Regions from separate parts of the Sphaerisporangium sp. NPDC005288 genome, predicted to be linked through region 2. Evidence: riboswitches for the same ligand, from Rfam matches in the RefSeq annotation. Region 2 holds a riboswitch; the other holds the start of a gene.
What was found. A riboswitch is a leader RNA that binds a small molecule or an ion and turns the genes downstream of it on or off. The one in region 2 is predicted to bind S-adenosylmethionine.

Region 1: it holds a riboswitch for S-adenosylmethionine, as region 2 does, so the genes downstream of both, thrC (threonine synthase) here and ABZU32_RS24785 (aminotransferase class V-fold PLP-dependent enzyme) in region 2, are expected to answer to the same signal.

Annotation. Positions count from the first base shown of each region.
Region 1 is NZ_JBEXGT010000046.1:45,275-59,886, forward strand. It holds gene ABZU32_RS33210 (DNA repair helicase XPB) at 1-89, shown strand, start outside; gene ABZU32_RS33215 (hypothetical protein) at 323-661, opposite strand; gene ABZU32_RS33220 (AAA family ATPase) at 834-2,882, shown strand; gene ABZU32_RS33225 (GNAT family N-acetyltransferase) at 2,909-3,343, shown strand; gene ABZU32_RS33230 (TetR/AcrR family transcriptional regulator) at 3,446-4,084, shown strand; gene ABZU32_RS33235 (hypothetical protein) at 4,352-4,696, opposite strand; gene ABZU32_RS33240 (FAD-dependent monooxygenase) at 4,856-6,469, opposite strand; gene ABZU32_RS33245 (helix-turn-helix domain-containing protein) at 6,541-7,287, shown strand; gene groL (chaperonin GroEL) at 7,388-9,013, opposite strand; gene ABZU32_RS33255 (cold-shock protein) at 9,409-9,609, opposite strand; gene ABZU32_RS33260 (MoaD/ThiS family protein) at 10,003-10,278, opposite strand; gene thrC (threonine synthase) at 10,292-11,584, opposite strand; SAM riboswitch class I at 11,599-11,765, opposite strand; gene ABZU32_RS33270 (sigma-70 family RNA polymerase sigma factor) at 11,981-12,547, opposite strand; gene ABZU32_RS33275 (trehalose-6-phosphate synthase) at 12,713-14,140, shown strand; gene otsB (trehalose-phosphatase) at 14,227-14,612, opposite strand, start outside.
Region 2 is NZ_JBEXGT010000027.1:99,640-114,251, forward strand. It holds gene ABZU32_RS24740 (NlpC/P60 family protein) at 1-361, shown strand, start outside; gene ABZU32_RS24745 (LuxR C-terminal-related transcriptional regulator) at 452-616, opposite strand; gene ABZU32_RS24750 (type III pantothenate kinase) at 1,209-1,991, opposite strand; gene ABZU32_RS24755 (L-aspartate oxidase) at 1,991-4,543, opposite strand; gene panC (pantoate--beta-alanine ligase) at 4,608-5,498, opposite strand; gene ABZU32_RS24765 (DUF2520 domain-containing protein) at 5,489-6,379, opposite strand; gene ABZU32_RS24770 (SAM-dependent methyltransferase) at 6,530-7,495, shown strand; gene ABZU32_RS24775 (cytochrome P450) at 7,550-8,752, opposite strand; gene ABZU32_RS24780 (TerC family protein) at 8,883-9,674, opposite strand; SAM riboswitch class IV at 9,839-9,954, shown strand; gene ABZU32_RS24785 (aminotransferase class V-fold PLP-dependent enzyme) at 10,166-11,446, shown strand; gene ABZU32_RS24790 (NADH-quinone oxidoreductase subunit D) at 11,576-12,664, shown strand; gene ABZU32_RS24795 (DUF3180 domain-containing protein) at 13,003-13,458, opposite strand; gene folK (2-amino-4-hydroxy-6-hydroxymethyldihydropteridine diphosphokinase) at 13,664-14,170, opposite strand; gene folB (dihydroneopterin aldolase) at 14,170-14,526, opposite strand.

The DNA of each region.
Region 1 (14,612 bases), on a different contig from region 2:
ACTTCGCGGCGCACCGCCAGCGGTTCCTGGCCGAGCAGGGGTATGCGTACCAGATCATCGACGCGGACGACGTGCTCGCCAGCGAGTGATCTTCGCTGAGCGGCACGCCGCCGACCCCCCAACCCGTCCCAGGAAAGGCTCCCCCCAGGCGACGGGCATTCAGGTCCAGGAAATACCGTGGGCCCTGTTCAACCACATCACCCCCTCGCTTATTGGCTGCCTCGGCGCCAACTGCGACATACCCCCATGATTCAATCGAATCACAAGGTTTGTCCCGCTTTTTCAGGATTTTGAGAGAAGCTAACGCAACGTGTCGGCCAGATCACCGACCGACTAACCCGCCGACGTAAAGCACGGCCAGGGCTATTAGCCAGGAAGCGGTCGCGATTCCCACAAGTATCAGCGACTTTTCTGGATATCTGCGCATTAGGGGTGGCAGAAGACCGCCCGCCGTGCCGATGGCCCCGAGGAACGCGAAGAGGCCGGACAGCATCGACACCAGGGTCAGGCGGTCCATGCACGCGTCCGGCATCTCGCCGGTCCCGCAGAACGCCGCCAGCCCCCAGCCCGCGAAGACCGACAAGGTCCACAGGCCGCCGAGCAGCATGTTCGCAAGAGCGGGAATGACCGGGGACACCGCCACCGGGGCTCGCATCGTCACCCTCACTCGAGTACCCAAAGGTCAAGACCAGGCAAACTCCGCACAAGCGTCGCATCGTACGCCCGTCGCTCCGGCGCGGCCGATGAGCACGCACCCCGAGCGGCGTAAGCATATAAGCTTGTGGGTTCGCTGCCTTTGTCAACCACCTCCGTCCCTCAAGGAGCGCTTCGGCATGCCCGGACACCAATTGGCCCCCGACATATCCGGCGACGACTCCACCAGCCACCCAGACGATCCCGCCGGCGTGCTGCGGGCGGAACGCGACCACCTGACCGCCTCCCGCGCCGCGCTGCGCGCCATGCGCGAACACGCCCAGTCGCTGTCCGCCGACGCCGCCGGCGACTGGGTCTCCCAGCAGGTGCTGCAGGGCCTGCTGGACCAGCGGGTCGCCGCCCTGGCCGACCACCCCGACACCCCGCTGTTCTTCGGCCGCCTCGACCGGGCCGGCGACGACGACCTGCCCCTGACCATCCACGTCGGCCGCCGCCACGTGCACGACGACCACAGCCGGCCCCTGGTGATCGACTGGCGTGCGCCGGTCTCCCGCGCCTTCTACCAGGCGCGCCCGTCCGACCCGATGGGCGTGCTGCGCCGCAGGCGGTTCGGCTTCCACGGCGGCGAGCTGACCGCCTACGAGGACGAGCCCCTCGACCAGGGCGCCACGCTCCAGGAGTCGCGCATCCTCACCGAGGAGATCGAGCGGCCGCGCACCGGCCCCATGCGCGACATCGTCGCCACGATCCAGCCCGACCAGGACGAGATCGTCCGCGCCGAGGTCACCCAGACCGTCTGCGTGCAGGGCGCGCCCGGCACCGGGAAGACCGCCGTCGGCCTGCACCGCGCGGCCTACCTGCTGTTCACCCACCGCGAGAAGCTCGCACGGTCCGGCGTGATGATCATCGGCCCGAACCGCGCCTTCCTCTCCTACATCTCCTCCGTCCTGCCCGCCCTCGGCGAGGTGAAGGTCGACCAGACCACCGTCGCCGGCATCCTCGGCGACCACGCCGCTCCCGAGGCGCCGGCCGTCGCGGCGCTCAAGGGCGACGCCCGCATGGCGCCGGTGCTCCGCCGGGCGTTGTGGCTGCACATCAGCAAGCCCGAGGAGGGCCTGCTGATCACCCGGGGCGTCAACCGCTTCCGCGTCCCCGACCACGAGGTGCGCGAGATCGTCGCCTCGCTGCGCGGCACCACCCGGTACGGCCCGGGGCGCGCCGCCCTGGCCCAGCGGCTCGCGCACGCGGTGCTGGTGCGCATGGAACAGCGCGGAGAGTCCCCCGACGACCGGGTGCAGGACGCCGTGGCCAGGTCCAAGCCCGTCAAGCAGCTCATCGACCAGATCTGGCCCCGGGTGACGCCCCAGCAGGTGCTGTTCCGGCTGCTCTCCGACGGCGACTTCCTCGCCGCCGCCGCGAAGTCCGATCTGACGCCGGAGGAGTGCCAGAGGCTGCTCTGGGCCAAGCCCGCCCGGTCGTGGAAGTCCGCCCGATGGTCCGCCGCCGACGCCGCCCTGCTGGACGAGCTGGCCGACCTCATCGAGCGCACCCCCACCCTCGGGCACGTGGTCGTGGACGAGGCGCAGGACCTGTCGGCCATGCAACTGCGCGCGCTCGGCCGCCGCTGCCGCACCGGCTCGGCGACCGTCCTCGGCGACCTCGCCCAGGGCACCACCCCGTGGTCGGCCCGGTCCTGGGAGGAGGTGCTCGGCCACCTCGGCTTCACCGAAGGCGCGGTGACCGAGCTGACCCTCGGCTTCCGCGTCCCCCGCGAGGTGCTCGACTTCGCCGCCCGCCTGCTCCCCTCGGCCGCCCCCACGCTCGCCGCCCCGAGGTCGCTGCGCCCCGGCGCCGGGTCGCTGTCCCTGCGCCGCACCGCCGACCTGGACGCCGGCCTGGCCGCGGCCGCCCGCGAGGCCGCCGAGCGCGAGGGCTCCATCGGCGTGATCGCCGCCGACGCCGCGACCGATGCCGTGGCCGCCGTCCTGGCCGCCGCGGGCCTTCCGCACGACCTGCTCGGCCCGGACGGGGTCCCCGAGCAGCGCGTCTCGGTGATCCCGGCCTCGCTCGCCAAGGGCCTGGAGTACGACCACGTCATCGTCGTCGAGCCCGCCGACATCGCCGAAGCCGAAGACCGCGGCCTCGCCCGCCTCTACGTCGTCCTCACCCGGGCCGTCACCTCCCTCACCGTCCTGCACACCCGCGACCTGCCCGCCGAACTCACATAATCCCGACGCCGATTAGTGTGGCCCTCGTGACGGACGCGACTAACGGGGCTCCGACGGTACGGACCGGGACGGCGCAGGACCTGGAGGCGGTGCTGGCGTTCTGGTCCCACGCCGCCGAGGGCACCGACCGGCGTGACAGCGAGCCGGCCCTGCGGCGGCTGATCGAGCGCGACCCCGAGGCCCTGCTGATCGCGGAGCTGGACGGGCGCATGGTGGGCACGGTGATCGCGGGATGGGACGGATGGCGCTGCCACCTGTACCGGCTGGCCGTCGATCCCGCCCACCGCCGCAGAGGCATCGCCCGCTTCCTGCTGGACACCGCCGAGAAGCGCTTCGCCGAGCACGGCGGGATGCGGGTCGACGCGATGGTCCTGGACGACAACACGCTCGCCCACCACGCCTGGACCGCGGCCGGCTACGTCCGCCAGCCGCAGTGGGGCCGCTGGGTCAAGCCACTGTGATCCCGCCGCGGTCACCCCTGGTGACCCGGCCGCACGCCCCGGCGAACGTGGGGCGGCCCCATAGGTGGTGCCGCCCCATTTTCCGTGCCTAGGATCGGGCGCATGGAAGAACGGCTCGGCCTGCGCGAACGCAAGAAGCGCGAGACGCGGCAGCGCATCGCCGACATCGCCATGGGCCTGTTCATGATGCGCGGGTTCGACAACGTGACCGTGGCCGAGGTGGCCCGGGTGGCCGACGTCTCCGTCAACACGGTGTTCAACTACTTCAGGACCAAGGAAGACCTCTTCCTCGACCGCCAGGACGCCTTCGTCGAGCAGCCCAGCCGCATCGTCCGCGAGCGGCGCCCCGGCGAGTCGGTGATCGAGGCGCTGCGCCGCGACTACCTCCAGGCGCTCGACGAGGGCGACTGGCGCTCCGGGCTGAACGAGGGGGCCGAGGTCGTCACCCGCATGATCGACCAGAGCCCCTCGTTGCTGGCCCGCATGCGCGAGCTGTCCGAACGCCGGGAGGAGCGCCTGGCCGAGACCCTGGCGGAGGTGACCGGCGCCGCCGAGGACGACGTCATGCCGGTGCTGGCCGCCGCCCAGATCTGCGCGGTCACGCGGCGGCTGGCGGCGGACGGCGTGCGCCGCAAGGCGGCGGGGGAAGGCCACGAGCAGGTCGTCGCCGGCGTCCGCGCCCAGGCCCTGCTCGCCTTCGACCTGCTGGAGAAGGGCCTCGGCCGCTACGGCGCCGGCTGAGCCTCGCGGCTCACCGGCGCCGCCGTTCCGCGTCCCCCGGTTCGCGTACTCCGTCCCCCGGTTCACGTACCCCTTTCCCCGTGCCCCGGTTCCGTACCCCGTTCCCCGTGCCCCGGTTCCGTACCCCGTTCCCCGTTCCCCCGATTCCGTGCCCGTTCCCCTCGGTGCGTGTTCCCCGTCCTCGCCGGATTCGCGTGCCCGGTTCCGCTCCCCGGTTCCCTTCCTCGCCCCGTGCGGCTTCCCCGTGTCCCCGTGAGTGCCGGGCGGTCAGCTGGTGCAGGTGGCCAGCGCGGTCAGGCCGCTCCACACCGCGGAGCCGTTCTGCGCGGTGATGGTGAGGATGTGGCGGTGGAAGGGGTCGGAGGAGGTGTCCAGCGAGGTGCCGGTCACGGTGACCCCGGCCTTGGGGGTGAAGGCGACGGTGCCGAGGAGCATGGTCGGCGCGTAGGACGGGCAGACCAGGAGCATCGACGTGGTGGCGCCGGGGGCGATCGAGGCGTAGTTGGCGATCTTCGCGGTGGTGGCGGCGAAGGCGGGGCCGGTGACGGCCAGCAGCCCTCCGGCCAGAGCGGTGGCGGCGGCGACGGCGCGGAGGCTGTGACGGATCTTCATGACGTTCTCCTTGGATCGGTGGTGTCCCTGGACGCGTGCCCGCCGCTCTTCCGGCCGGTCGCCGCGTCCCGATGAACCAAGAGTGTCCGGGCAGGCTGGGAGGCCGCTTAAGGTCGCCTTGGCCGTATCCCGCCAGGTCGCCGCCGCGCTGGGAATCGGCTAACGCCGCTGGTCGCCGGCGTCCGCGGCCGGTGCGCCGAGCCAGGTGGCCAGGGCCTTCTCCAGCGCGCCGCGGTCGTCCCGGTCCTGCTCGCCGGCCCAGGCGACGATCCCGTCGGGCCGCAGGAACAGCCCGGTGAGCTCGGGACGCTCGTCCGCGCCCGCGGCGAGCACGGTCATCCGGTCGCGGTGGCCCTCGGCCAGGTCGCACAGCTCGCCCTTGGGGTCCAGCAGCAGCGCCTTGCCGTCGTGCAGGTGGTCGGCCAGCCGCGATCCGTCGGACAGTTCCAGGTCGGGGGCACTGGCGCCGACCAGCGCGTGGTCGCCCGGCAGGTCGTACCGCTGCCAGACGCCGGAGATCTTCTTGGCGAAGTAGGTGGTGCCGGTGACGGTCTCGACCAGGTCGTTCACGACGCTCCGCAGGGCCCTGGCGCGGGGATCGGGGCGCATCAGCGCGACCTGGGCGCGGGTCCAGTCCAGCACCCAGGCCCCGATCGGGTGCCGTTCCGCGGTGTAGGTGTCGAGCAGGTCGTGCGGCGCCCAGCCGCGCACGGTCGCGGCGAGCTTCCAGCCCAGGTTCACCGCGTCGCCGAGACCGAGGTTCAGCCCTTGGCCGCCGAACGGAGAATGCACGTGCGCGGCGTCGCCGGCGAGCAGCACCCGGCCCAGCCGGTAGGTGGAGGCCTGGCGCGCGTTGTCGGTGAAGCGGGTGGCGGTCTTGATCGCGGTCACGGTCACCTCGATGCCGGTGACGTGCCGGATCGCCTCCTGCAGTTCCTCGCGGGTGACGGGGGTGTCGCGGTCGGCGCGTGGACCGGTGAACTGGACGGTGAGGATGCGTCCCGGGACGGGACCATGCGCGTACACGCCGGTCGGGGTGGCGTGCCAGCCGACGCCCAGGGCCTCGGCGCCCTCCATCTCGCCGAGGACCTGGTAGGCGGTGATCTCGGGGTCGGTACCGGGGAAGTCGAAGCCGGCGAGCTTCCTGACGACGCTCCGCCCCCCGTCGCAGCCGACCAGCCAGCGGGCCCGCACCCGGCCCGCGCTCGTCGAGACGGTGACGCCCTCGTCGTCGGCCGACAGATCGGTCAGCTCGACGCCCCGCCGCACCTGGACGCCCAGCCGCGCGGCGTGCTCGCCGAGGATGCCCTCGATCTGCTGCTGGTTGACCAGGCCGATGTCCCCGGCCGGGCCGTGACCGGCGAGGTCGGGGTCGGCGTCGTCGAGCCGGGCCGCGTCCAGCATGATGCCGGCGAAGTGCCCGGCGAACTTCGGCGGCGTCCGCGGCGCCCGCGGGGGCGGTGCCTCCTCGGAGGCGCCGGCCGTTGCCGCCCGTCCGTCCCCGGCGTCCTCGCGATGGGCGGCCTGCTGCCGCATGAAGGCGGCGAAATGCTCAAGGTTGCGCTCCTGGGCCTCGCGGAGCGCCGGGAGCATGCCGCGCCGGTACAGCGCCTCGACGCTCGGCAGGTTGAGCGCTCCGGCCTTGATCGTGGGGTCCACCTCCGTGAGCCGCTCGACCACCATGGCCGAGACGCCCCCGAGCGCGAGCTCGCAGGCCAGCATCAGCCCCACCGGACCGCCCCCGGCCACCACCACGTCCACGTCGTACGACATGCCGCCTCCACTTCGGTTCCTTGGCTAAAAACTTACTGTAGCAGTAGTTTTTAGCCACTATATTGGACGGCGTGGACACCGACCTCGGGCTTCGTGAACGCAAGAAGCGGCAGACCCGGCAGCTGATCTCGGACGTGGCCTCCGGCCTGTTCCTCATGCGCGGGTTCGACAACGTCACGGTGGCCGAGGTGGCGGAGGCGGCGAACGTCTCGGCCAAGACCGTGTTCAACTACTTCCCGCGCAAGGAGGACCTGTTCCTCGACCGGGTCCCCGAGGTGGTCGAGCTGGTCACCCGGGCGGTCCGCGACCGGCCAGAGGGCCGCCCGCCACTGGCGGCGCTGCGCCGTCTGATCTTCGAGCTGCTGCGGAGCGGTCATGCCCTGTCGGGCATCAGGGAAGGCCAGCAGGCCTTCTGGCAGGTCATCCTGGACTCCCCGGCGCTGCGGGCCAGGGTGCGGGAGGCCCTGGAGGACCTGGAGGCGCTGATCGCCGCCCTGCTGGCGGAGGCGACCGGCGCCGGCCCCGGCGACGCCGACGCCGGCCCTGGCGACGCCGATGCCGGCCCTGGCGACGTCGAGGCCGGGTCCCGTGACGTCCACGGCGGCGCCGGCTCAGGGAACGTCGGTGGCGGCCCCGGCTCAGGGGACGTCGATGCCGAGCTGGCCGCCGCGCTCTTCCTGGCCGCCTACCGCACGGTGTACATCGCGAGCGCGCGGCGGATGATGGCCGGGGAGCGCGCGGCCGAGGTCATGCCCGACCACCTGGCCCTGCTGGAGCGGGCCTTCGACGCCGTCGAACGGGCCTGCCCCGGCTTCTGAGGGGAGCCCGCGCCGAGAGGGCGCGCCTGCTCGGACGCCGAAAGGGCCGCCCCCGGACGAATCCGGGAGCGGCCCTTTCGATGTGGCGTGAGCCGGAGGCTCAGAAGTCCATGTCGCCGCCGCCGGGCATGGCGGGAGCGGCAGGGGTCTTCTCGGGCTTCTCGGCGATGACGGCCTCGGTGGTGAGGAAGAGCGCCGCGATGGAGGCGGCGTTCTGCAGCGCCGAACGGGTGACCTTGGCCGGGTCGATGATGCCGGCCTCGAGCATGTTGACGTACTCGCCGGTCGCGGCGTTGAGGCCGACGCCCGTCTCGAGGTTGCGCACACGCTCGACCACGACGCCGCCCTCAAGGCCGGCGTTGACGGCGATCTGCTTCAGCGGCTCCTCGAGCGCCTTGCGGACGATCGCGGCGCCGGTGGCCTCGTCGTTGAACAGCTCGAGCTTGTCGAAGGCCTTGGCGCCCGCCTGGAGCAGGGCCACGCCACCGCCGGGCACGATGCCCTCCTCGACGGCCGCCTTGGCGTTGCGCACGGCGTCCTCGATGCGGTGCTTGCGCTCCTTGAGCTCGACCTCGGTCGCCGCGCCGGCCTTGATGACGGCGACGCCGCCGGCCAGCTTGGCCAGACGCTCCTGGAGCTTCTCGCGGTCGTAGTCGGAGTCGGTGTTCTCGATCTCGGCGCGGATCTGGTTGACCCGGCCGGCGATCTGCTCGGGGTCGCCCGCACCGTCGACGATGGTGGTCTCGTCCTTGGTGATGATGACCTGGCGCGCGCGGCCGAGCAGGTCGAGGGTGGCGGTCTCGAGCTTGAGGCCCACGTCCTCGCTGATCGGCTGGCCACCGGTGAGGATGGCGATGTCGCCGAGCATGGCCTTGCGGCGGTCACCGAAGCCGGGGGCCTTGACGGCCACGGACTTGAACAGGCCGCGGATCTTGTTGACGACCAGGGTGGCCAGGGCCTCGCCCTCGACGTCCTCAGCGATGATCACCAGCGGCTTGCCGGCCTGCACGACCTTGTCGAGCAGCGGGAGGAGGTCCTTGTTGGCCGACACCTTGGAGTTGACGATCAGGAGGTAGGGGTCGTCGAGGACCGCCTCCATGCGCTCCGGGTCGGTCACGAAGTAACCGGAGATGTAGCCCTTGTCGAAGCGCATGCCCTCGGTGAGCTCGAGCTCCAGGCCGAAGGCGTTGCTCTCCTCGACGGTGATGACGCCTTCTTTGCCGACCTTGTCCATGGCCTCGGCGATCATCTCGCCGATCTGGGTGTCGCCGGCGGAGATGGAGGCGGTGGAGGCGATCTGCTCCTTGGTCTCCACATCCTTGGCGATCTTGGAGAGCTCCTCGCTGACGCGCTCGACGGCGGCCTCGATGCCCTTCTTCAGGGACATCGGGTTGGCGCCGGCGGCGACGTTGCGCAGGCCCTCGCGTACCAGCGCCTGGGCGAGCACGGTGGCGGTGGTGGTGCCGTCACCCGCGACGTCGTCGGTCTTCTTCGCGACCTCCTTGACGAGCTCGGCCCCGATCTTCTCCCACGGGTCCTCGAGCTCGATCTCCTTGGCGATGGAGACACCGTCGTTGGTGATGGTGGGAGCGCCCCACTTCTTCTCCAGCACGACGTTGCGGCCCTTGGGACCCAAGGTCACCTTGACGGCATCGGCGAGCTGGTTCATACCGCGCTCGAGACCGCGCCGGGCGTCCTCGTTAAACGCGATCATCTTGGCTGCCATACGGCTAGACCTCCCAGATACAGGGTGGCTTGCAGCGGATCGAGCCGACGCCCGCGACGGCATGAAACCCGCGCCTCCACGGCACCTGTCGCCGTGGATCGCCAGGCCCCATCGCCTCGATCCAGGTTTGTCACTCTCGACAGGAGAGTGCCAACGAACTGTTTAGCACTCTACCCGGTCGAGTGCAAGCGACAACCCCTATGACCTGGGCGGCACAAGGATTTCTCCGACCGTATGCCGAATATTGGGCCCGCCTCCACAGGGTAGGCGGTACGACCCCGCAGGCTGACATGAAGGAAGGCCCGGCCCGTCTTGGTGCATGACAGACCGAACCTTCCAGCTACTGACGGGGAGAGACTAGTGGATCTTCGTCTGGCCGGGCGACGCCGGCCACGTCACACAGTGCGAACGGACTCCGCCTGCGGGCCCTTCTGCCCCTGCGTGATCTCGAACTCCACCCGCTGACCCTGCTCTAGGGACCGGTATCCCTCGGACAGGATCGCTGAGTAGTGGACAAACACGTCCTTACCACCGTCTACCGCGATGAAGCCGTAGCCCTTGTCCGCGTTAAACCATTTGACGGTGCCCTGCGCCACTTTCCGACTCCTCTTGCTGGGCTCCGGACCCCGCCCACTCCTCCGCGAGGTCCGTGACCTTCGGAGCCGAGACGCATGCGAACTCCTCGGCTACGTCGATCGTTCTCGACCATACCTGTGGCAAGGGTTGAAGCAACAGAGTCAATCGGGAAACTACTACTTGACGTTCGCTCTCAGCGGCACTCGGCTATTTCCCGCTCGCGTTTAGTTAGTTGACAATTACACTAACGGAGGGCTCGGTAATCACTTCTATTATGATAGTCGTCCCGCTACCGGGCCCCCCTTGCGGACATGGCGACGCCCATGCGTCCAGCTAGGACGCATGGGCGTGATGTGACTGATGGGGCCGGTGAGACTTGAGCACGCCTCACAAAGGCCAGAAGGGCGCGGAGGTCAGCCCCCGGCGACGGCGGGGATCACCGAGATGTTGGTTCCTTCGGGGGTTGCGGTGTCGAGACCGTCGACGAATCGGACGTCCTCTTCTCCGACATACACGTTGACAAAACGGCGGATCTTGCCCGTTTCGTCCAGAATACGGGCCCCGATTCCCGGGAAGTCGGCGTCGAGCTTCTGGAGCACCTCGCGCAGGGTCGCCCCGTCACTGCTCACCTCCGACGCGCCGTCGGTGTAGGTGCGAAGAATCGTCGGAATCCGCACAGAAACGCTCATTTATCGGGCCCTTTCAGGAGTGGTCGGCGACAGCCGTACGAAATGCGTCGAGCGAAGGACGGATGACCGCGGTGGGCCTCGCCTCGGCGGAGACCGCGTCGAGCGTCTTGAGGCCGTCCCCGGTGTTGAGCACCACCGTCTCGGCCTCCGGGTCGAGCAGGCCGTTGGAGACGAGTTTGCGCAGCACGCCGACGGTCACGCCGCCGGCGGTCTCGGCGAAGATGCCCTCGGTGCGCGCCAGCAGCCGGATGGCGTCCACCACCTCGGCGTCGGTGACGTCCTCCACCGCGCCGCCGCTGCGACGGGCGATGTCGAGCACGTACGGGCCGTCGGCCGGGTTGCCGATGGCGAGCGACTTGGCGATGGTGTCGGGCTTGACGGGACGCACGATGTCGTGGCCCGCCTTGAAGGCCGCCGACACCGGCGAACAGCCCTCGGCCTGCGCGCCGAAGACCTTGTATGGGCGGTCCTCGACCAGGCCGAGCTTGATCAGCTCCCGGAACCCCTTGTCGATCTTGGTGAGCTGGGAGCCGGAGGCCACCGGGATGACGATCTGCTCGGGCAGGCGCCAGCCGAGCTGCTCGGCGATCTCGAAGGCCAGCGTCCTGGACCCCTCGGCGTAGTACGGCCGGAGGTTCACGTTGACGAAGCCCCACTTGTCGCCCAGCGGGTCGCCGATGAGCTCGGAGCAGAACCGGTTGACGTCGTCGTAGGTGCCCTCGATGCCGACCAGCCGGCCGCCGTACACCGAGGCCATGACGATCTTGGCCTCTTCGAGGTCGGACGGGATGAACACGCAGGCGTCCAGCCCCGCGCGCGCCGCCGCGGCCGTCACCGCGCCCGCGAGGTTGCCCGTGGAGGAGCACGACAGGGTGTGGAAGCCGAAGTTGCGCGCGGCCTCCAGCGCGATGGCGACGACCCGGTCCTTGAACGAGTGGGTCGGGTTGCCGGAGTCGTCCTTGACATGCAGGCTGCGCAGGCCCAGTTCGCGAGCCAGGTTGTCGGCCTTGACCAGCTTGGTCCAGCCGGGCGCCAGGTTGGGCCGGGAGGCGACGTCGGCGGGAACCGGCAGCAGCCCGCGGTAGCGCCAGATGTTACTCGGACCCGAGGCGATCTGCTCACGGGTCACCGCCGTCCCGGTCTCGCCGGGAGAGCTCCAGGTGTAGGCCACTTCGAGTGGCCCGAAACACTCGGCACAGGCGAAGATCGGTCCCAGGTCGAACCTGGTGCCGCATTCGCGGCACGAAAGAGCGACGGCGGGGCCGAAGTCGAGCGTGGTCGTTGTCTCAGCTGTTGCGAGCGCCATGAAGCGAGGCCTTTCCCTCATCTTCGCCCGGACCACCTTGGTCACAGGCCGGAATTGGCACCTGTCCCGGCCGGTCTCACTGGTCTTTGAGTGCCGCGTCGTTCGGCAGACGCGGATGACCACAGCCGGGAGGGTTGCCGGGGCTTCGCAGGGCCGGTCCCTCCACCCCTCTGGATGAGCAATATGAAGTTGTGATCCCGCTTGTATCACAAGCAGGCCTTAAGAACTGTACCTCGCCCACCGGCGCGGACGGCCGTCCGTCTCATTCTCCGAGACGTGAGAGCACGATGGAAGAAACCGAAGCCGCAGGTGAGCACGTTGCAAGAAGCGTGGCGAGAAGCTCCGTCCCGGAACAGAGCAGGCAGGCAGAGGGCGCGTGACGCACCGCGCGGGCCGCTAGGCGAAGGGCCGGCCGTAGGCGTCGCCGAGCGCCGCCTGGACGTACTTGCGCGCCTGGTGGATGCGCGACTTGGCCGTGCCCAGCGGGATGCCGAGCTGCTCGGCGACCTCGTTGTAGTCGAGCTGGCAGATGTCGCGCAGCACCAGGGCCTGGGCCAGCTCGGGCTTGTCGGCCTCCAGGGACTCCATCGCGTCGAGCAGGTCGAGCCGCGACCCGGCGATGACGCTGACCCTGCGCGGGTCGGCCCGCAGCTCGGGCAGTTCATCGGCCGTCTGCTCGGCCGCACGGCGCTTGAGGGTGCGGTAGGTCGTGCGGGCGCAGTTGGTCGTCACGATGTGCAGCCAGGTGGAGAAGCGGGCCCGCCCCTCGAACCGCCCGATGTTGCGCGCCACGGCCAGCAGGGTGTCCTGGCAGGCCTCCTCGGCGTCCTGGTGGTACGGCAGCAGCCGCGAGCAGTGGCGCAGCACGTCGGCCTCGATGCGGCGCAGGAGCTCGCCCAGCGAACGGTGGTCGCCCGCGGCGGCCGCGCGGGCCAGATCCTCGGTCGTCTCGTCAAGCGCCATGCCCCGAGCTCCTCTCGACCGCCTGCGGCCAGCCCTGACCTGACCGCCAACCCATCTTATTGGGAGCGTTAAATTCAATTAATCTGCGGCCAGGTGCGCGTCACAGCGGAGATGAACCGGCGAGGGACGACCGCCGCAGGGCGGACGAGGAGTGGTGATGGGCGGATGAACACAGTTCTGCTGGCCTCCAACAGGGGGCCCGTGTCGTTCACGCTCGCCGATGACGGCACGCTGACGATGCGCCGCGGTGGGGGCGGCATGGTCTCCGGCCTGTCCGAGGTGGCCAAGGACGCCGAGGTGCTGTGGGTGTGCGCGGCGCTGTCCGACGGCGACCGCAGCGCCGTGCGGCTGGCGTCGGGCGGGCGCCTGGACCAGGCCGGCTACGACACCGGCCCGGTGCGCATGCTGGACATACCGCCCGCGACGTTCCACCGGGCCTACAACGCGGTGGCCAACTCCACGTTGTGGTTCGTCAACCACCTGCTGTACGACACGCCCAACTCGCCGCAGTTCGACATGCGCTTCCGCCGGGAGTGGGAGTCCTACCAGGACTACAACGCCGCGTTCGCACTGGCGCTGGCCGAGGAGGCCGCGCACGGAGCCCGGGCGATGATCCAGGACTACCACCTGACGCTCGCTCCGGCGATGCTGCGGGTGGAGCGCCCTGACCTGCGCATCTCCCACTTCTCGCACACCCCGTGGGCGCCGCCGGAGTACTTCTCGCTGCTGCCCGACGACATCGCGGCCGAGCTGCTGACCGGCATCCTCGGCGCCGACCAGGCCGGCTTCCTGACCGCGCGCTGGGCCTCGGCGTTCATGGACTGCTGCGAGACCCTGCTCGGCGCCCAGGTCGACCGCGTCCAGCGCACGATCACCTACGAGGGACGCACGACCCGCATCGGCGTGCACCCTCTCGGGGTCGACGGTGACGCGCTGTGGGCGCGGGCCCTGGAGCCGGACGTCGAGTCGCACATGCTGGCCCTGCGCGAGCGGGTGGGCGACCGCAAGCTCATCGTGCGCATCGACCGCACCGAGCTGTCCAAGAACATCGTCCGGGGGCTGTCGGCCTACCGGCAGTTCCTCGCCGACCATCCCGAGTGGCACGGCAAGGTCGTGCACCTGGCCTTCGCCTACCCCTCCCGGCACGACCTGCCCGAATACCGCGAGTACACCGCCGCCGTGCAGCGGTGCGCCAAGCAGATCGAGGACGAGTTCGCCGGCGAGGACTGGGACCCGCTGATCCTCAACGTGGACGACGACTACGCCCGCTCGCTCGCCGCCTATCGCCTGGCCGACGTGCTGCTGGTGAACCCCATCCGCGACGGCATGAACCTCGTCGCCAAGGAGGGCCCCATCCTCGCGCCCAACTGCGCGCTGGTGCTGTCCAGGGAGGCCGGGGCCGCCGCCGAGCTGGGCCGGGACGCGCTGATGGTCAATCCCTACGACGTCTCGGGCACGGCCGGCGCCCTGTACGAGGCGCTGATGCTCCCCGAGGAGGAGCGCGCCAAGCGCGGCACCCGCCTGCGCGCGGCGGCCACGGCCCTGCCCCCGCGCCAGTGGTTCGCCGACCAGCTCGCCGCCCTCGACCGCTGATCGCGGCCGTCCGGCGCGGCCGGAGGCGGTCGATCGCGCGCTGACACGGTTTTCGAGCCGTTCGAGTGCTTCACCGCCTACCGGTCTCAGCGGCGGGTCAGGGCGTCGGAGAGCGCCGACAACAGGGCCGCGACGCCCGCCGGGCCATCCACGACCAGGTCGGCGCGTTCGGCGAGCGCGGAGACCTCGGCGGAGGCGCTGCACACCGTCACGCCGGGCAGGCCCGACAGGCGGACGGCCTCGAACGCGGCCAGGTCGCCGAGATCGTCCCCGGCGAACAGCACCGACCGGGCGCCGCGCTCGGCGAGGAACGCCCCGAGGGCGTGCCCCTTGTCCATCCCGGCGGGCCGCAGCTCGAGCACCAGCCGCCCCGGCTCGACCAGCATGCCGGTCTCGGCGGCGAGCCTGGCCAGCGGGTCGCGCAGCGCCCGCAGGCTGCCCTCGGGGTCGGCGGCCCTGCGGGTGTGGACGG
Region 2 (14,612 bases):
CCCGGGCGAGGGCAAGGCCGCCCAGGCCGCCAAGTGGGCGCTGACGCAGCAGCTCAAGCCGTACGTCTGGGGCGCCGCGGGGCCGAGCACCTTCGACTGCTCCGGCCTGGTGCTGTGGGCCTACCAGAAGGTCGGCATCAGCCTGCCGCACTACACCGGCGACCAGTGGACCGCGGGGACCCACATCTCCCGCGAGGACCTGCGCCCCGGCGACCTGGTCTTCTTCTACAGCGACCTGCACCACGTCGGCATCTACATCGGCGGCGGCATGATGGTGCACGCACCGCGCACCGGTGATGTCGTGCGGGTGGTCCCGCTCGGCAACCGCCCGTTCGCCGGCGGCGTACGCATCGCCGACTAGCGCCACGGCGCGCACGCCGGACGAGGCGGCCGTCGGTACGGTGACGCCGCCTCGCCGGGACGAGGTACCCCTGCCTCGGACGGTGCGACCTCAGATGAGGCGGCGCCGCGCCGCCCAGGCCACGGCCTCGATGGCCGTGGCGACGCCTATGCGGTCGCAGATGCCGCGCAGGCGGCGTCGTACGGTGCGGCCGCTCACGTCGAGCCTGCGTCCCACTCTGTCGACGGTCACGCCCTTGGCCAGTTCGGCGAGCAAGAGAAGATCATCGTCGCTCAGTCCCACACCGTCTGATCCCGAAGGAATGTCATTCCCTCGGGAAACCAGATCCGGATACGCCATCGGGTGTCCTCCCCCACGACGAACTCGGCAACATACTGAATGCTTCGGCCCGCCCCGTCAGGAACGTTAAACGCCGCGTTGAAAGGTCGTCAAGCACTGACCTCGATACCCATGACGTTTGTGATTGACATACCAGTGCATATGTGAACTACTCGTGACATGTCCCCGCACCTCCCGGTCCGGGGGGACATCGGCGATGATCATGGCCGTGGGCCGCATGATCCGCCATGGAAGACCACCGCGGCGCTGGTGGAGGCCCGGTTCCACACGGGACGCCTCGCGGGCGCCCCGGCTCGGAGATATACGGTCGACACGCTATACGCCGAATTCGACCCGCGAAACCAGTACGCTTTCTGACTTTCTTCCGCCGGTCACGCCCGTGGGCGTAACACTCCGGCCACCCACGATTTGCCGTGGCGGATCACCGCGCCGCGCCGTATTCGACGCGCGCGCCCCCTCCACGTCTCCGATATGGATCTCCCCCGCCGCTTGATCGCGCGGGGCGCGCTCAGGCGGTGTTGCGGTTGTAGATCAGGCGCAGCCCGATGAGCGTCAGCCAGGGCTCGTGGACGTCGATCGAACGGGCCTCGTTCACCACCAGCGCGGCCATCGACCCGGTGGCCACGACGGTCACGTCGTCGGGGTCGGACGCGAGCTCGGGCGCCATGCGCTCGACGATGCCGTCCACCTGGCCGGCGAAACCGTAGATGATGCCCGCCTGCAGGGCTTCGACGGTGTTCTTGGCGATCACCGAGCGGGGGCGCACCAGCTCGACCTTGTGGAGCTGGGCCCCCGCGGCGGCCAGGGCGTCCACCGAGATCTCGATGCCGGGGGCGGTGACCGCGCCGACGTACTCGCCCTTGGCCGACACCGCGTCGAAGGAGGTGGCGGTGCCGAAGTCGACGATGATGCACGGCCCCCCGTACAGCGTGACGGCGGCGAGCGCGTTGACGATGCGGTCGCTGCCGACCTCCTTGGGGTTGTCCATGCGCACCGGCACCCCGGTGCGCACGCCCGGCTCCACGATGACGGCGGTCACGTCGCCGTAGTAGCGCCGGCACATCTCGCGCATCTCGTTCAGCACGGAGGGGACCGTCGAGCAGATGGCGATGCCGCCGATGTCGGCGTCCTTGAGCAGGGGGCTCTGACCGAGCAGCCCCTGCAGGACGACCGCGATCTCGTCGGCGGTGCGCCTGGCGTCGGTGGCCAGGCGCCAGTGCTCGATGACCTCCTCGCCCTCGAAGAGGCCGAGCACCGTGTGAGTGTTGCCGACGTCGATCGTGAGCAGCATCAAGCCCCCCGAAGGTCCAAAGCGATGTCCAGTGCGGGCGCCGAATGGGTCAGCGACCCCACAGCAAGGTAGTCAACACCGGTTTCGGCCACCTCACGAGCCGATTCCAGGCGGAGTCCGCCGCTGGACTCCAGCCGGGCCCTGCCGCCCACCAGGGCCACGGCGCGGGTCAGCTCCTCCACGGTGAAGTTGTCCAGCAGGATCTCCTCCGCTCCCTCGGCCAGCACCGGCTCGATCTGGTCCAGGCGGTCGACCTCCACCTCGATCGGCAGCTCCGGATAGGCCTGCCGGACGGCGCGGAACGCCTCGGCGACCCCGCCGGCCGCCACCACGTGATTGTCCTTGATCAAGGCCGCGTCCGACAGGGACATCCGATGATTGACCCCGCCGCCGCACCGCACGGCGTACTTCTCCAGCGCCCTGAGGCCGGGAAGGGTCTTGCGGCTGTCGCGGACCCGCGTGCCGGTGCCGCTCACCGCCTCGACCCAGCGGTGGGTCAGCGTCGCGATGCCCGACAGATGGGTGAGCAGGTTGAGCGCGGTGCGCTCGGCGGTGAGCACGTCGCGCACAGGTCCGACGACGGTCATCAGCACGTCGCCGCGCGCGACGCGCTCGCCGTCCTTGACGTGACGCTCCACGGTCAGGCGGCCCTGGGAGGCGCCGTGGAAGACCGCCTGGGCGACCGCGAGACCGGCGACCACCCCGTCGGCCCTGGCCACCAGGTCGCCCACCGCCGCCTGGTCCGCGGGGACCGTGGCGATGGTCGTCACGTCGCCCTCCTCGGTGAGGTCCTCGGCGAGGGCGGCGCCGATCACGGCCATGACCCGCGCCGGGTCCAGGCCCGCCTCCGCCAGGTCGGCCTCCAGCTGCTGCGGCAGGCCGGCCGCCCGGTCGTCGTGGTGCTCGGCATAGCTCATGGTCAGTCCCTCCTCGGCCAGGGTCACGTTGAGATGTCCCAGCCACCAGGCGTCGTCGCGTTCGGGGAAGTCCTCCCGCCAGTGCGAGCCGCGCGTCTCCTCGCGGGCCCGGGCGGCCGCCACCACGGCGCTCGCCACGGTGAGCAGGTTCGTGGCCTCCCACGCCTCGGTGCACGGCTCGACGGCGACCGGGGTCCAGCGGGCGTCCAGCAGGCCGTGGCCCACCTCCGCCAGGCTGCGCCCGCTGCGCAGCACCCCTGCGCCGGCGCTCATACGGCTCTGCACCCGCGGCCGGACCCGGGGGTCCACCAGGCCGGCGGCGCGGCCGTCGTCGACCGGCTCGCCCGGAGCCCGCCGCCGCGGGGAGGCGAGGTCGGCCGCGATGCGCTCGGCGAAGACCAGCCCTTCCAGCAGGGAGTTGGAGGCGAGCCGGTTGGCCCCGTGCACCCCTGTGCAGGCCGCCTCGCCGCAGGCGTACAGGCCGGGGACGCTGGTGCGTCCGCGCAGGTCGGTGTGGACGCCGCCGCTGGCGTAGTGCGCGGCGGGCGCGACGGGGATGGGCTCGCGGGCCGGGTCGATGCCGTGCTCCAGGCACACCGCGTAGATCGTCGGGAAGCGGGTGCGCCACTTGTCCTCGCCGAAGTGCCGGGCGTCCAGGCGCACGTGGCTCGCGCCGCTCTCCAGCATGCGGCGCATGATCGCCTTGGCGACGACGTCGCGGGGCGCCAGCTCGGCCAGCTCGTGCACGTCCACCATGAACCGCTCTCCGGCCTCGTCGAGCAGGACGGCGCCCTCGCCGCGCACCGCCTCGGAGATGAGCGGCTGCTGGCCGGTGGAGTCCTCGCCGAGCCAAAGGACGGTCGGGTGGAACTGCACGAACTCCAGGTCGCGGACGACGGCGCCGGCCCGCAACGCCAGGGCCACCCCGTCGCCGGTGGACACCAGGGGGTTGGTCGTGGCGGCGTACACCTGGCCCATGCCGCCGGTGGCCAGCACGACGGCGCCCGCGCGCACCGCGCCCACGCCGTCCCTGGCGCCCTCTCCCATGACGTGCAGCGTGACCCCGCAGGCGGCGCCGGAGGCGTCCTTGAGCAGGTCGAGCACCAGAGCGTGCTCGATGATCTCGATGCGGCCGCCCTCGGCGGCGCCGGCGCGGACCGCCTCGACCAGGGCGCGCTGCACCTCGGCGCCGGTGGCGTCCCCGCCCGCGTGGACGATGCGGTCACGGCGGTGGCCGCCCTCCCGGGTGAGCTGGAGCCCGCCGCCGGGCTCCCGGTCGAACCGGGCCCCGTGCGCCATCAGCCGCCGCAGCGCGCCCGGTCCCTCGGTCACCAGCGCCTGGACGGCCCGGGCGTCGCACAGCCCCACACCGGCGATGAGCGTGTCGCTGAGGTGCTGGGACCAGGAGTCGGCCGGGTCCAGGACGGCGGCGATGCCGCCCTGCGCCCAGCGGGTGGACCCGGCCGACAGCACGTCTTTGGTGACGACGAGCACGCGCGCGTCGGGGGCCAGCTCGGCGTACCGCAGCGCCACGGTCAGACCGGCGATGCCCGAGCCGACGACGACGACATCGGCGGAGACCGTCCAGCCGGGCTCGGGCGCGGTCAACCGGCGGGGAATGGGCGGATGGGTCATGGGGGCTCCCTTATTTCGTCTATATGACGATAAGGCATCCCGCCGCACCCCCGCCACGCGGGGCTCACATAACAGGGGACAGGGTGAGCACCGCGTTGTCGATGAGGCGGGTGGTGCCCACCTTCGCGGCGACCGCGAGGATCGCCTCGCCCCGGTGGTCCTCGGCCACGGCGGTGAACGTCGCCGGGTCGACCAGGCTCAGGTAGTCCAGCAGCAGCGGCGGGTCGGCGCGGGCGGCCTCGTCCAGCACCGCGTGCGCGGCGTGCAGGATGTCCTTGGGCCGGGTGTGTCGGGCACCCTCGCGCAGCGCACGCGACAGCGCCAGGGCCGTGGCCCGGTCGGCCGGCGACAGGTAGCGGTTGCGGCTGGACAGGGCCAGCCCGTCCGGCTCCCGCACGGTGGGAGCCCCGACGACCTCGACCGGGACGTCGAGATCGGCCACCATCCGGCGGATCATCGCCAGTTGCTGGGCGTCCTTCTGCCCGAAGACGGCGACGTCCGGCCGCACGAGGTTGAAGAGCTTGAGCACGACGGTGAGCACGCCGTCGAAGTGGCCCGGCCGGAAGGCGCCCTCGACGATCGTGCCCATCTGCCCCGCGGAGACGCCGACCTGGCGGTCGGGAAGGTAGATCTCGTCGGCCGCCGGGGCGAACACCAGGCCGGCGCCCTCGGCGGCGCACACCTCGAGGTCGGCGTCGAACGTGCGCGGGTAGCGCGAGAAGTCCTCGTGCGGGCCGAACTGCAACGGGTTGACGAAGACGCTGACCGCCACGTGGTCGGCGCGCTCGCGGGCCAGGCGGATCAGCGAGCGGTGCCCCTCGTGCAGCGCCCCCATGGTCGGGACCAGCGCCAGCGTGCCCGCCCCGCCCGCGCGCCGGCCCGGCGCTCCGTCCAGGCCCAGGGCGGCCCGCGCGGCGAGCAGTTCTGAGCGGTCGGCGGCGACGATCACGTCCATGTGTTGCCTCCCAGGGCGTCGAGCAGGCGTTCGGCCGTCTCGGGCTTGAGCAGGCCGGCGGCCAGCGCCCGGTCGGCGGTGAGCCGGGCGAGGGCCACGTAGGCGTCCGCCGCCTCCGGCGCGGCGAGGATGAGCGCGTCCACGTGTTTGCGCACCGTGCCGGCGTCGCCGCGCACCACCGGACCGGTCAGGCCGGCCAGGCCCAGGCGCAGCGCGTTGTCCAGGGCGGCCCCGAGCAGCGGGCCGAGCATGCGGCCCGGATGCTCGACGCCGATCTTCTTCAGCAGTTCCTGCGACTCGGCGATCAGAGTGACCATGTGGTTGGCCGCCCCCGCGAGCGCCGCGTGGTACAGCGGGCGGTCCTCGTCGGCGATCCAGACCGGCTCGCCGCCCATCTCGATCACCAGGGCCTCGGCCACCGGGCGGAACGGGTCGGGGGCGGTGACGCCGAACGAGCAGCCGGTGAGGCGCCGCAGATCGTCGTCCCTGCCGGTGAAGGTCATCACCGGGTGCAGCGCGAACGGCAGCGCGCCGGCGGCCGTCGCGGGATTGAGCACGCCCAGGCCGTACGCGCCGCTGGTGTGCACGAGCATCTTGCCCCGCAGGTCCACCCCGGCGGCGGCCAGGCCCGCGACGAGGTCGGGCAGGGCGTCGTCGGGCACGGTGAGCAGCACCAGGTCGGCGGCGCCGATGACCTCCTCCGGCCCGGAGATGTCCACGCCGAGGCGGTCCAGAGCCCTGCGGCGCGAGGCGTCGGAGACCCCGGCGGCCGCGACGACGCCGTGCCCCGCCTGGGCGAGCGCCGCGCCGAGGACGGACCCCACTCGCCCGGCGCCGAGCACTCCGACCGCGAGGCGCCCGGGGCGGTCGCTTGTCTCCATCACTTTCCCGTTCAGCTTCGACGGATCAGACCAGCAGCCAGCGTAACGGTCGGCTCGCACCGGGCGCCCGACCGGCTCTACCGGCGCGCGTCCACAGCCTGTCATCGGGACCGTCATGGAGCGGCGGCGCGGTTGGTAACGTCCGGTGTCGTGTGGGTCACGTGGCGGCAGGCCATGCAGCAGGCGCTCTACGGCGACGACGGGTTCTACATCCGCGAGCGGCCATCGGGTCATTTCCGCACGTCGGTCGCCGCCTCCCCCGCGTTCGCGCGGGCGGTGCTGCGCCTGCTCGACACCGTCGACCAGGCCGTGGGCCATCCCCGCGAGCTCGATTTGGTGGACGTCGGCTCCGGCGACGGCGCCCTGGTGGCCCAGGTCCTCGACACCGCCGCCCCCGAGCTGGCCGAGCGGCTGCGGGTCACGGCCGTCGAACTGTCGCCGCCGCCCGGCGATCTCGACAAGCGCATCACCTGGGCCTGCTCCCCGCCCCCGGACGTCACCGGCCTGGTGATCGCCAACGAGTGGCTCGACAACGTCCCGCTGGAGGTCGCCGAGCAGACGCCCGAGGGGCCCCGCCTGGTGCTGGTCGATCCCCAGACCGGCGAAGAGCGGCTCGGCGGGCCGCCGGAGGAGGCCGACGCCCGGTGGCTTGCGCGGTGGTGGCCGCTGCGCCGCACCGGGATGCGCGCCGAGATCGGCCGCCCGCGGGACGAGGCGTGGGCGTCGGTCGTCGGGCGGCTCACCCGGGGCCTGGCGGTGGCCGCCGATTATGCACACCCTGTGGATAACCGGCCGCCGTACGGCACCCTGATGGGGTACCGCGACGGGGCCTGTGTGCCCGCCATACCCGACGGGTCCTGCGATATCACCGCACACGTGGCGTTGGACGCCTGCGCGGCGGCGGGCGAGCGGGCCGGGGCGATATCCACAACCTTGACCACACAACGACAGGCGTTGCGCGATCTCGGGGTCAGCGGCGAACGCCCCGCGCTGGCGCTGGCGAGCACCGACCCGGCGGGTTACCTCCGCGCGCTCGCCCGCGTCTCCGAGGAGGCCGAGCTGATCGACCCCGCCGGCCTCGGCGGCTTCGGCTGGCTCGCCCAGTGGAGACGTTGACGGCGCCCCCGCGCCGGCTCGGCCGGTGGACACCACGCCGGCATCCCCGGGTGCTCAGCCGATGGAGACGTTCAGGGCCTCGAGGCCACGGATGACGTAGTTCGGCTTCCAGACCGGCTCCTCGACCAGCTCGATCTTCGGGGCCGCCTTCAGCAGCGCGCCGAACGACTCGGCCAGCTCCACCCGCGCCAGCGGGGCGCCCAGGCAGAAGTGGATGCCCGCCCCGAACGAGATGTGCGGGTTGTCCCTGCGGCCGATGTCCAGCCGTCCCGGGTCGGCGAAGACCTCGGGGTCGTGGTTGGCCGAGCCGTACAGCAGGGCCACCTCGACGCCCTTCGGGATGTCCACCCCGCCGATGGTGACGTCCTCCAGCACCCAGCGCTCGAACAGCTGCAGCGGGGTGTCGTAGCGCATCAGCTCCTCGATCGCGGTGGGCAGCAGCGAGAGATCGTCCCGCAGCCGCTCCAGCTCGCCGGGATTGCGCAGCAGCGCCCACCAGCCGTTTCCTGTGACGTTCACGGTGGCCTCGTGCCCCGCGTTGAGCAGCAGGACGCACGTGCCGACGAGCTCGTCCTCGGTGAGCCGATCACCCTCGTCCACCACCTGCGCGAGCGCGCTGATCAGGTCGTCGCCCGGACGGGCTCGGCGCTCGGCGGCCAGCGCGCGCAGATAGGCGGCGAACTCCGACGCCGCGCGCACCGCCGTGTGCTGCGCCTCGACCGACGGCGCGAGCTCGTACATGCCGCACATGCCGGCCGACCACGGGCGCAGCAGGTGCCGGTCGGCCTCGGGGACGCCGAGCATCTCGGCGATCACCGTCACCGGCAGCGGCTCGGCCACCTCGGCGATCAGGTCGCCGCCCCCGCGCTCGACGAAGCCGTCCACCAGCTCCCCGGCGACGCGGCGCACCCTCGGGCGCAGCTCCTCGACCATGCGCGGCGTGAACGCCTTGGAGACCAGCCGGCGCAGCCGGGTGTGCACCGGCGGCTCGACGTCCAGCATCCCGCCGCGGGTCACCCGCCAGAACGGCTCCTGGAAGTCCGGCTCCGGCCGCCTGCCGAACTCCTCGTGCGAGGCGACGTGCAGGTACGAACGGCCGAGCCTGCGGTCGCGCAGCGCCGCGTTGACGTCCTGGTGCCGGGCCACGAGCCACTGGCCGGTCGGCTCGAAGAAGCTGACCGGCCGGCTGTCGCGGAGCTCCCCGTAGGCGTCGTAGGGATGGGCGACGAAGGCCGGATTCCACGGGTCGAAGCGCACGACGTCATGGTAATCGGGATATCCCGCCACGTCTCACCTGGCCGTCCAGGGATGAGCATCGCCACCGGCCAAGGGAGTGGCCGGCGCACCGCCCGGAACAGCCCTCGAGCCGCACGGAGCGCCGCCGGGGTCAGCGGGCTTCGGCGGGCGGCGCCGGGGCGGCGTCGGGCGCGCCGGTCTCCCCGTAGCGCTCGTGCAGTTCCACCGGCCGCTGGGCGCCCGCCTTCTTGCGCGCACGGATGTTGAGCAGCTCGACCACCAGCGAGAACGCCATCGCGAAGTAGATGTAGCCCTTGGAGATGTGCTGATCGAAGCCCTCGGCGATCAGCACGACCCCGATGAGCAGCAGGAACGACAGCGCCAGCATCTTGATGCTGGGGTACTTCTCCACGAACGCGCTGATCGGCCCGGACGCGAACAGCATGATCACCACCGACACGACCACCGCGGCGACCATGACGCCGATCTCGTCGACCATGCCCACGGCCGTGATCACCGAGTCCAGCGAGAAGACCACGTCCAGCAGCATGATCTGGATGATCACCGAGGTGAACGAGGCCGCCACCCGGCCGCCGGAGTGGCCCGAGGCGCCCTCCAGGCTGTCGCCGATCTCGAAGGCGCTCTTGCCGAGCAGGAACAGCCCGCCCAGGATCAGGATCAGATCGCGCCCGGATATGTCGTGCCCGAACACCGTGAACAGCGGCTCGGTCAGCCGCACGACCCACGACAGCGCGAGCAGCAGCGCCAGCCGGCTCACCATCGCCAGCCCCAGGCCGACCTTGCGGGCCAGGTCACGGCGCTCCGGCGGCAGCTTCCCCGCCAGGATGGAGATGAAGATGATGTTGTCGATGCCCAGGACGATCTCCAGGGCGACGAGGGTCAGGAACCCGATCCATATCTCCGGATTGAGCAGCCAGTCCATCGCGCCTCCTCGGGCCGGGCGTCGGTCACGTCACGGCCCCCGTCCCGGGGAGCCCGTCCCCTGTCAACGCGCGAGGGTCGGTCAAAGTTCGCGATTCGTGAAACGTGTCACCCCTGCCTCATGAGGTTGCGGACAGGCGGGGGAGCCGGGTTATAGTCCCGGTAGGTCATGAGTGCCAGCGTCAAGCCCCGGCTCGCTGGCCGGCAACCCTCGCGCTCGCGGCGGGGTGCCCCGGGTGAGGACCAGGTCCGGCACGAGGTGTGCCGGGCAAGCGCGGGCTCCGTCACACCAACGCCGTGACCGGGTCCCATGACCTTAGGAGGCCGGCGTTGACCGCTCTCACCATCCTGCAGAGCTCCTCCCCCGCCGTTCACGGCACCACCCCGCCGCCCCCCGGCACGTCCCCGCTGCCCTCCGGCACGTTCTCGCCGACCTCCGGCACTTTCTCGCCGGCCGCCGATGCTTTCTCGCCGGTCCCCGGCACGTCATCCCTGGTCCCCGGGGCGAGCGCGCGTCCGGACGCGCCCGCCGTGCTCGGCGCCGACCTGGAGGTGCCGGTCAAGGGCGGGCGCCTGCTGCCGTACGCCAACCTGGACTACGCGGCCAGCGCGCCGTGTCTGGCGCCGGTGAGCGCCGCCGTCGCCGCCGCGCTTCCGGCCTACTCCAGCGTGCACCGGGGCGCCGGGTACGCCTCCCAGCTGACCACCGCCCGCTACGAGCAGGCCCGCCACACGGTGCGGGCCTTCGTCGGCGCCCGCCCCGGGGACGCCGTGGTGTTCACCCGCAACACCACGGACGCCTCGAACCTGCTGGCCCGCTGCCTGCCCGGCGGCACCACCGTCGTGGTCTTCGAGACCGAGCACCACGCCTCGCTGCTCCCCTGGCCCGACGCCGTGCGGCTCGCGCCGCCCGCGTTCGCCGGCGAGGCGGTGCGCGCGGCCGACGAGGCCCTCGCGGCCATCGACGGGCCCGCGCTGCTGGTGGTCACCGCGGCCTCCAACGTCACCGGCGAGCTGTGGCCGATCGCGGCGCTCGCGCACATCGCCCACCGGCACGGCGCGCGCATCCTGGTGGACGCCGCCCAGCTCGTCCCGCACCGCCGGCTCAACCTGACCGCGCTCGACCTTGACTACGTGAGCTTCTCCGGGCACAAGCTGTACGCGCCCTTCGGCGCCGGCGCCCTGGTGGGACGGGCCGACTGGCTCGCCGAGGCCGAACCGTACCTGCGGGGCGGCGGCGCCTCCAAGGCCGTCACCGGAGGCGCGGGCCAGGGCGCGCCGCTGTCCACCGAGTGGAGCGCCGACCCCGAGCAGCGGCACGAGGCCGGCACGCCGAACGTCCTGGGCGCCATCGCGCTGGCCGCCGCCTGCGACGCGCTGTCGGCCACCGGCTGGACGCCCCTGGTCAAGCAGGAGGAACGCCTTCTCACGCTGCTGCGCGACGGCATCGCCGCCATCGACGGCGTCCACGAGCTGTCGCTGTGGGGGCCCGGCCACCCGCGCGTCGGCATCGTCTCCTTCGTCGTGGACGGCTGGACGGCGCGCGAGGTCGCCGAGGCGCTGTCCGCCGAGTACGGCATCGGCGTGCGCGACGGGAAGTTCTGCGCCCACCCCTTCGTCCGGCACCTGCTGGACGCCGTGGGCCGCTCCGCCGACGGTGACTGCGCGGACGGCACCACCGGCGCCGTCCGGGCGTCCATCGGCATCGGCACGACCGAGGAGCACGTGCTTCGCCTGGTCGCCGCCCTCTCAGATCTTGTCTCCCGCCGCTGACGTGACAGCATGGGGTTCATGACCGAACCTCGCGGAACTCGCGGAGGTCCCGGAGCCGGCGGCGCCGCCACGGGCGTCGAGCGGGTCGTCGCGGTCGGGACCGGCGCCAAGGAGCTCGCCACCGAGGACATGATCCTCAACATCGGGCCCCAGCACCCCTCGACCCACGGCGTCCTGCGCCTGCGGCTGACCGTGGACGGCGAGCGCATCGCCTCCGCCGAGCCGATCATCGGATACATGCACCGGGGCGCCGAGAAGCTCTTCGAGGTGCGCGACTACCGGCAGATCATCGTGCTGGCCAACCGGCACGACTGGCTCTCGGCGTTCGCCAACGAGCTCGGCGTGGTGCTCGCGGTCGAGCGCATGCTGGGCATGGAGGTCCCGGTGCGGGCGGTGTGGGCCCGCACGCTGCTCGCCGAGCTGAACCGCGTGCTCAACCACCTGATGTTCCTCGGCTCCTATCCGCTGGAGCTCGGCGCGATCACGCCGGTGTTCTACGCCTTCCGCGAGCGCGAGACGTTGCAGGCGGTCATGGAGGAGATCTCCGGCGGGCGCATGCACTACATGTTCAACCGGGTCGGCGGCCTGAAGGAGGACCTGCCGTACGGCTGGCTGGACCGCGTGAGGCGGGCGGTCGCCGAGGTGCGCGGGCGGCTGCCCGACATCGAGCGCCTCATCCACGGCAACGAGATCTTCATCGCGCGCACACGCGGCGTCGGGGTGCTCGACCGCGAGACGATCATGCAGTACGGCGTCAGCGGCCCCATCGCGCGCGCGTCGGGCGTCGACCTCGACCTGCGCCGCGACGAGCCGTACCTGGCCTACGGCGAGCTGCCGGTCAAGGTCGTCACCCGCACGGCCGGCGACTGCCACGCCCGGTTCGAGGTGCTGCTCGACCAGGTGAAGGCCTCGCTCGACCTGGCCGACGCCTGTGTGGAGCGGCTGCGCTCACTGCCGCCGGGCCCGGTCAACCAGCGGCTGCCCAAGGTGCTCAAGGTGCCCGAGGGGCACACCTACGCCTGGACCGAGAACCCCCTCGGCCTCAACGGCTACTACCTGGTCTCGCGGGGCGAGAAGACCCCGTGGCGGCTCAAGCTGCGCAGCGCGTCCTACAACAACGTCCAGGTGCTCAGGGAGATGCTGCCCGGGCAACTGATCGCCGACATGGTGGCCATCCTCGGCTCGATGTTCTTCGTCGTCGGCGACATCGACAAGTAGAAATCACGGCGCTGACCTGCGCGTTCGACACGGGTTTCCGGCCGGGTGGTTTAACGGGCCTCCCTCTGCGCAGAAGGAGGGTGCGTTAAGGGACAGGGATTCAGGGGTGGCTCCGTGCGAGGCGGGGCCCGGCCGCAGGCCGGGCCCCGCCTCGTGCGTCCGGCCCCGCCTCGTGCGTCCGGCCCCGCCTCGTGCGTCCGGCCCCGCCTCGTGCGTCCGGCCCCGCCTCGTGCGTCCGGCCCGCCTCGTGCGTCCGGCCCGCCTCGTGCGTCCGGCCCGGTCGCGGGCGTCCGGATCCGTTCGGGACGGAGGGCGCCGCTTCGCAGCGGGCGTCCTGATCAGGCTCGGGTGTCCTCGCCGGGCTGCTTCGGCACCTTGCAGCAGTGCTCCAGGTACAGGGCCGCGCAGATGAGGATCACGCAGGCGAGCAGCGAGCCGCCCGCCAGGAAGAAGTCGCGCCGCGGCGTGTCCTGGTCCAGCATCTGCAGGACGTGGAGGACGACCCCGGCGAACATCCCGGCGAAGGCGGCCCCGACATAGGCCGACGCCTTGGCCAGGGCCGCCAGCCGGGCCACCGCGAGCGGTTCCACCGGCTTGGTGTCGGGCTTTCGCTCGATGCGCGCCCGGGTCATCCACCCGCTGTAGGCCTCGCCGACCGCGAGCAGCAGCACGGTGGGGATCGCCGTCCACGGGACGGTCGGCAGGTCGGAGTAGACCTTCTGCAGCAGAGCCCACGTCACGACCGCGAAAGCGACCAGCAGCAGGACGAGCACGCCGGGACGGCTCGGTTTCACACGATCCTCCTCGTTCGCCGGCGGCGGACCGGTCTCGGCCCCGCCGGTCGGTCCGCCGTCATCGCCGGCCGGCCCGCAACCGGGACACGACCCTGCCCACAACAACCCCGCACCATGGGGAAAACGTTCCGGCGCGCCCCTGGCGGTGTCGCCACCGAGCTCAGGCGGACGCCCGCCCACCCTGGGGGAGGCGCCTGCACCACGCTCAGTCGGGCGGCTGGAGCGCCAGATCGGGGCGGAGCCGGACGCCCTTCTGGTCGAGGTCGGCGAGCAGGCCGGCGACCGACCCCCGGCCCGGGAGCACCGCTCCGGGGTCGGCCTGCGACCACGGGACGAGCACGAACGCGCGCTCGTGCGCCAGAGGGTGCGGAAGCGTGAGCTCGGGATCGTCCGACAGCAGCTCACCCACCATGATCAGATCGACGTCGAGGGTGCGCGGCCCCCACGGCTCGGTGCGCACCCGGCCGAACGCGGTCTCCACGCCGAGCGCGCGCTCGAGGATGGCACGGGGCCCGAGCGTCATGGTGCTCCCGATCACGACCGCGTTCAGATAGGGCCGCTGATCGGGCGGGCCGCCGACCGGGTCGGTCTCGTACACCGGGGACACCGCCACGAAGTCGAGCCCGGGCGCGTCGAACAGCGCGTCCACGGCGCCTTGCAGCGTCTCGAAACGGCGGCCGATGTTGCTGCCGAGCGCCAGAACGACCTTCATTACCGCCTCCTCCTGACTGTCACCACCACGTCGTCGAACGGAACGGGGATGGGTGCGGCGGGCTTGTGCACCTTGACCTCGGCCTCCTCGACCAGCTCGGCGGCGAGGCAGGCGTCCGCCAGGCGATGCGCCAGCGTCTCGATGAGGTTGACCGGCTCACCCTCGACGATGGCGGCCAGCCGCAGCGCCAGCTCGCCGTAGTCGACCGTCTTGGTCAGGTCGTCGCCCGCGGCGGCCGGGGCCGTGTCGAGGTGGAGCGTGACGTCCACCACGAACTCCTGGCCCAGCTCGCGCTCGGCGGGCAGGCACCCGTGCCTGCCACGTGCCCGCAGGCCGACCAGGCTCACGCTGTCCATGGTGCTCATCCCCCTGACCGATCGCCCATCACTATCCCCGCCACCCGGCCGCGGAACCGGCCCCGCGCGCGCCCGCCCGTGCACGA